Linked DNA regions of Luteolibacter flavescens. Each later gene encodes a partner of the first gene's protein in a complex. Links are inferred from orthologs where the notes say so. Each region holds a gene or a part of one and is shown in the gene's direction. Other genes may lie near its edges. The genes, in order: OKA04_RS08365 and dapF.

The links.
Region 2: the proteins of OKA04_RS08365 (region 1) and dapF are in contact, whole or in part, in a solved structure (PDB 5YGU), measured with the Escherichia coli proteins. The link is inferred for Luteolibacter flavescens from one-to-one orthologs.

Annotation. Positions count from the first base shown.
Region 1 is NZ_JAPDDS010000004.1:80,953-83,997, forward strand. What follows is about bases 292-3,017. They hold OKA04_RS08365 (NUDIX domain-containing protein), read left to right. Parts: upstream 292-1,285; coding sequence 1,286-1,750; downstream 1,751-3,017. Other genes in these bases: OKA04_RS08360 (hypothetical protein), read right to left, coding at 617-1,180; OKA04_RS08370 (class I SAM-dependent methyltransferase), read left to right, coding at 1,838-3,017. Outside these bases: more of OKA04_RS08370, read left to right, coding at 3,018-3,045. UniProt on the Escherichia coli protein: Master regulator of 5'-end-dependent mRNA decay.
Region 2 is NZ_JAPDDS010000007.1:70,182-73,347, reverse strand. The notes cover bases 320-3,166. They hold dapF (diaminopimelate epimerase), read left to right. Parts: upstream 320-1,260; coding sequence 1,261-2,073; downstream 2,074-3,166. Other genes in these bases: dapA (4-hydroxy-tetrahydrodipicolinate synthase), read left to right, coding at 2,894-3,166; OKA04_RS13770 (hypothetical protein), read left to right, coding at 2,677-2,823; OKA04_RS13775 (ATPase), read left to right, coding at 2,063-2,644; trpA (tryptophan synthase subunit alpha), read left to right, coding at 422-1,216; OKA04_RS13790 (Uma2 family endonuclease), read left to right, coding at 320-368. In the rest of the region: more of OKA04_RS13790, read left to right, coding at 1-319. UniProt on the Escherichia coli protein: Involved in the succinylase branch of the L-lysine biosynthesis and in the biosynthesis of the pentapeptide incorporated in the peptidoglycan moiety. Catalyzes the stereoinversion of LL-2,6-diaminopimelate (L,L-DAP) to meso-diaminopimelate (meso-DAP).

The DNA of each region.
Region 1 (3,045 bases):
GGCTTCGCCGAGCCAGGTGCCATCCTGGGGGCTCGCGGCCACTGGCCCGCTTGGAAGGATGGCGAACCACGGGCGAGGGCTGCTTTTCACGGCAGGGCTTCGCTGGGAGCGCGTGCCACCGGCTCGCTTGGATGGTGGGCGAAGTGATCTAACAGGCGCGCCCTTTTGGGGTTCCGTGCGAGCGGCTTTCACCTTGGGTTTGCCGAGGCTTTTACCCTGGGTTCGCCAACCTTCCAAGCGGGCCAGTGGCCGCGCGCTCCCAGGGATCACCAGTATCGGCGGAGCCGGGAGTGCTGGCTTCAGCCGGCTTGGATGGGCGGGCGAAGTGGCTATTGAAAGCCGGGGGCACGTGAGGCTATCGTGGTCCGCATCGCTCCGCGTGCGGTGCGCCGGTAGGGAAGCCGTGTGTGATGCCCGCCGCCATTATCACCATGCGAGGAAGGCTTCCGGTGGTGCCTCCATTCCCGGAGCCACAAAGCAAAGCCCGCCGCCAGAACCGCTTCGCCGCACGCGGAGCGATGCGGACCACGATGGCACAGGGTCTCCGTCGGCATTGAGAGCTGCTTCGGGCCGGTCTGATGACCGGCGCTCCCAGGGTAGGCACTCCCGGAAATGATCACTTCACCGTGACCTTGCGGCCCTTGCCGGTCTCCCAGGCGCCCTTGACGCTCTTGTAGATGGCATCGAGCTCGGCGACGCTCTGGACGCGGAATTCCACCATGCCGGCGTGGCTGGTGCTCGGGTAGTTCTTCTGCACGATTTCCTTCACGTCGGTGCCGGTCTTCTGGCCCACGCGGTCGAGTAGTTCATTGCCGCGCTCCACCACGCGGCGTGCGGTGCCTGAGGCGGAGTTCTCCAGCGACGTGGTCACGTGGTAGAAGCGCACGAGGCTGCGGCCGTTCGTGTCGATGATCATTTCGTTCACCACCATGGTGCCATCCAGCAGGTACTGGTGCATGCTGATGGAGGAGATGCGGTCGAGCGCCACCATGTAGTGGCCGCCCGGCAGGCTCGCCTGCCAGAAGCGGCGGTTGTCGTCGGTCTCCTGGACATTCTCCGCGGCTTCCTCGCTGGCGGGGTCGCTGTTAGGGTTCGCGGTGCCGTCCTGCTGGGCACGGGCGAGGGGGGCGGAGAGCAGCATCAGTCCGGAGAGCAGGTGGAGGAAGGCGGTCTTTTTCATGATGGCGGGAGCTTGGCGCGGGTCGGCGGGTTTGGCGAGTGTGGACCTTATTTAGGGGAAGTTAAGGATTGAGGCTTGGTATTTGTTTATCCTACGTTGCGCCTCGTGGTCCGATTTCGTCCAAATGTCGCGGCGCTGATGGTGAAGCCGCAGGGTCAATTGCTCGTCTGTGAACGCTGGACCATCCCCGGTGCATGGCAGTTCCCGCAGGGCGGAGTGGACGATGGCGAGACCTTGGAGCAGGCACTCTTCCGTGAGGTGCGCGAGGAGATCGGCCTGCTCCCATCGCACTATGAGTTATTGGGTTACCGCACCGGCTACCGATATCTCTACCCGGAGGACGTGCGCTTCAAGAAAATGCGCAAACACGGGTGCCACGGGCAGGAGCAGACTTACTATCATTGCCTTGTGAGGGAGGATGCTCCGGAGGTGGATGTGAACCAGCGTCCGCGTGAATTTGGAGCCTACCGGTGGATACTTCCGGAGGAGTTCGACCTCGATTGGTTGCCCGAGTTCAAGCGCGATGTCTACCGGCAGGTGATGCTCGATTTCTTCAATGTGAAGCTATAGTACCCTGCAAGTATTGCAGGCTGCATACTTCAGCTTGCCCCGTAGTTCCGTTTTCGATGACGTGGGTTCCAAGAAAGACAAGAGCTGATGGAGATTTCCCCGGAGCAGTCGCAGAGTGTCATCAAATGCAGAAATAGCCAGGGACTGGAGGTGCAGGCGAACCTGCTGCGCCTCACCCGATACTCGGTGGTTTTCGAGGTTTATAATCCCTACAGCATCCTCCAGCTCTCCGAAGTCCTTTCCGACTTCCGGATCCTCACGAACAAGAGGCTGATCTACCGCGGCAAGGCCGTGGTGAGCAACATCCTCAACACCGGCCTGGTCATCGTCTGCGAGGCGAATCTCGAGGACGGCTGGCAGGAGGTGGACTTCCTTTCCGCCGTCAATGGCGAGACCGACTTGGGTGCGCAGTTCAGCTCCTTCATGTCAGAGTGGCGGGCCGCGAACCACGTGCAGGACCCCTTCAAGGTGGCCGTGGCGGACATGGCCAGCGCGCTCACCGGCGTGCAGCACTGGCTCAGCAGCATCGACGTGGGCATCCGCTCCACCGCGACCCGTCGGCGCGACGAGCTGGAGCGTGAGATTTTCAGCAGCGTCCAGCAGCGGATCCTCGAGCAGATGATCCCCTCGATGGAGAATTTCGAGACCGTGGCAGGCCAGATCGACGAGGAGGAAGTGCCCTCGCACAAGTCGTATGTCCGCCGCGAGATGCACCCCATCGTGCTCTGCGCCCCCTTCGTCTATCGTACCTACGTGAAGCCCCTCGGCTACGCGGGCGACTACGAGATGGTGAACATGATGATGCGCGATCCCTACGAGGGTGCGTCGTCATTCGCGAAGATGCTGAACTACGCGATCCTGAACACCGAGCCGGTGGTGGCCCACCGCAACCGCATCGACTACCTGGTGGACATGCTCGACCGCGAGTCGAACCGCCGCATCGGCAAGGGCCGCGCGCGTGCCTTCAACCTGGGCTGCGGCCCTGCCGAGGAAGTCCTGCGCTTCCTGCGCGGGCACGACTCCAGCGAGCTGATCGAGTTCGACCTCTTGGACTTCAACCCGGAGACGCTGGAGTACACCCGCGAGCGCCTCGACAAGGTGCGGATGGAGGAAGGCCGGAATACCCGCCTGCGCTTCATCCCGCGCTCCGTCCACCAGATCCTGAAGGCGGCCGTCCAGCCGGGCGGCGACCCGGAACTCGCCGCCTACGACGTGGTGTACTGCGCCGGTCTCTTCGACTACCTTTCCCAGCGCGTCGGCAAGCGTCTGGTCGAGTTCTTCTGCTCGATCGCGAA
Region 2 (3,166 bases), on another replicon or contig:
GCCTCGACATGCTTAACGAGCCCCAGCCGGACCTACTGCTAATGCGCGAGGGCGGCCAGGCGAAGATCGATGCCGACGGCTACGTCTGCGGGGCACCGGAGTTGGTGGCGGAGATCGCCTCCAGTTCGGCCGCCTATGACCTTCATCAGAAAAAGCGGGCCTATCTCCGGGCTGGCGCTCTGGAGTATCTGGTGTGGATCGTGGCCGAAAAGCGCGTCGTCTGGTGGCAACTCCAAGGAGACGAGTTCGTCGAGATTGCCCCTGCAGCGGATGGATCGCTGGAAAGCCCGAATTTCCCCGGACTGGTCATTGATGTAGAGGCATTAGTCGCCGGGGACTTTGCGAAAGCCTTGGCCCGGCTTGCCTGAGTCTTCCTCCGCGCTTGTCAGGGACCTACAGGCGGACAAGTCTCCGCGCGCCCATGAATCGCATCGACGCCGCCTTTGACCGGCTCCGCTCGGAAGGAAAGAAAGCCTTCGTCGCCTATGTCGCCGCTGGCGACCCGTCCTTCGAGGCCTCGCTGGAGGTGATCAAGGCCCTCGCCGACGCCGGATCGGACGTGATCGAGCTGGGACTGCCGTTCTCCGATCCTCTTGCAGACGGCATCGTGAACCAGATGGCCGCGGATCGCGCGCTGAAGGCCGGCATGACCACGGCGCGCTCGCTGGAGCTGATCCGCAAGTTTCGCGAGACGCACCAGACGCCGATCGTGCTCTTCACCTACCTGAACCCGATTTTCAACTACGGCTTCGATAAATTCCACGCCGATGCCGCCGCCGCCGGTGCGGATGGCATCCTGCTGCTGGACCTGCCACCGGACGAGGCCCGGGAAAATGACGACCTCGCCCGCGGCGAAGGCCTGAATCACATCCGCCTGATCGCCCCGACCACCCCGGAGGACCGCATGAAGCTGCTGGCAGAGAGCGCCGAGGGCTTCATCTATGCGCTCTCCCGCACCGGCGTGACCGGTGCCCACGGAGCCCCCTCCGAAGGCCTCAGCGAGCTGGTCGCGAAGATCCGCAAGGACGCGAAGGTGCCGGTCTGCGTCGGCTTTGGCATCACCACGCCGGATCAGGCGACCATGGTTGCGAAAGCGGCGGACGGGGTGATTGTCGGCTCGGCCATCGTGAAACAAGTCGAGCTCAATCCCGACCGCGCCGCCGGAGCCGTGCGGGACTTCGTCACCCCGCTCATCGCCGCGACGAAGGCGGTGTGAAGGATCTCAGATCCAAAATTTCAAATTTCACATTCAGATCTCCCATGCTCCTGCATTTCTACAAGATGAACGGTGCCGGCAACGACTTCGTTGTCGTCGATAACCGCGACCTCTCCCTCTCGCTGACGAAGGACCAGATCGAGCACCTCTGCGACCGCCATCGCGGCGTGGGCGCGGATGGCCTGCTGGCAGTCGAGCCCGCGGAGAACGGAGCCGATTTCAAATTCCGCTATTACAATGCCGACGGCGGCGAGGCCGAGATGTGCGGGAATGGTGCGCGCTGCTTCGGTCGCTTCACGGCGGCGCTCATGGAGGGTGAGCCGGAGCGCGTGACCTTCGAGACCATCGCCGGAACCCTCGCTGCGGAGTTGGTGGAGGATGACATCCGCATCGCCATGTCGGAGCCGAAGGACCTGAACCTCGACACGGGCGTGGAAATCCCAGGTCTCGAGGGAACCCTGCGCTTCATCAATACCGGCGTGCCACACGTCGTGGTCTTCGTCGCGGACCTGCCCGGCACCGAGGCGGTGCGGCACGGTGCGGCGATCCGTTACAACAAGGGCTTCGCCCCGGCCGGCACGAACGCCAATTTCGCCACCGTCCTCGCCCCCGGCCACATCGCCATCCGCACCTACGAGCGCGGCGTGGAAGACGAGACCCTCGCCTGCGGCACCGGCATGGTCGCCTGCGCGCTGATGCACCACCTGCTCGATGGCGCACCGTCGCCGATCAAGGTGGACGTGAAAGGCGGCGACACTCTGGAAATCGGTTTCGAAAAGACCGGCGAGACCACTTTCACGAACGTAACGCTCACGGGCCCAGGGGATTTCGTCTTCGAGGGCGACATTGAGATCTGAGCAAATTCCAGGACCGCCGATGCCATCGCTCATCCTCATCGGCGGTCCGAATGGCGCGGGGAAAACGACCTTCGCGAAAGAGATTCTTACGACCGACCTCAAGGGTCTGAGATTTTTGAATGCCGACGAGATCGCGCGCGGCCTATCACCCTTCGACCCGGATCGGGTGGCGCGAAAAGCTGGCAGAATCTTGCTGGGGGAGATCGCCGAGCTGACCCGCTCCCACGAGGATTTCGCCTTGGAGTCCACGCTTTCCGGTCGATCCCACGCTCACATCCTCCAGCGAGCCAAGGAGGCAGGTTACTCGATCACGCTACATTTTGTTTGGATTCCCAGCGCCAAGGTCTCGTTGGCCCGTGTCCGCCAGCGGGTCAAGAAAGGCGGTCATAACGTCCCCATCATCGATATCATGCGTCGTTATGACCGCATCATGAAGAATCTCATCGAACTTTACCTTCCCTTGGCGGATCGCTGGTGGATTTGGAGTTCCGTGGAACTTCGGTTTACTGCCTTGGCAAGTTCGGAAACCCACGCTATCTCTGACGTCGAGGCATTCCTCTCTGCTCCATGATCGCGCCTAGAGATCCCAAGCCACTGCGACCGATGAAAGCATCCGAGCTTTCCGAGGAAGGTCGGATGGCCCTCCGTGCCCAGCACCGGGCCGCGCGCAAGCTCAGGGCGGAGCACCGGCGGCTGGGTTTGCCCATCATCGTGTGGAAGAACGGCAAGGTCGTCGAGGAGCAGCCCTGACCTGATTTTCCGTGGCGAATCCGCCATCAGGGGTTGAAGAGCGCCGTGGGATGTTCATTCTCCGCCCGCAATGACCTTCCGAGGCACCTACACCGCGCTCATCACACCCTTCCGCGAAGACCGAGTCGATACGGCCGCTTTCAAAGCCCTGATCGACCGCCAAGTCGCCGCCGGGATCACGGGCATCGTGCCGGTCGGAACCACCGGTGAATCGCCCACCGTCGATACGGACGAGCACATCGAGATCATCCGCCTGGCCGTGGAATACGCCGCTGGCCGCTGCCAGGTCGTCGCCGGCACCGGCGCGAATGCGACCAAGGAGGCGATCGAGCTGACCCAGGCG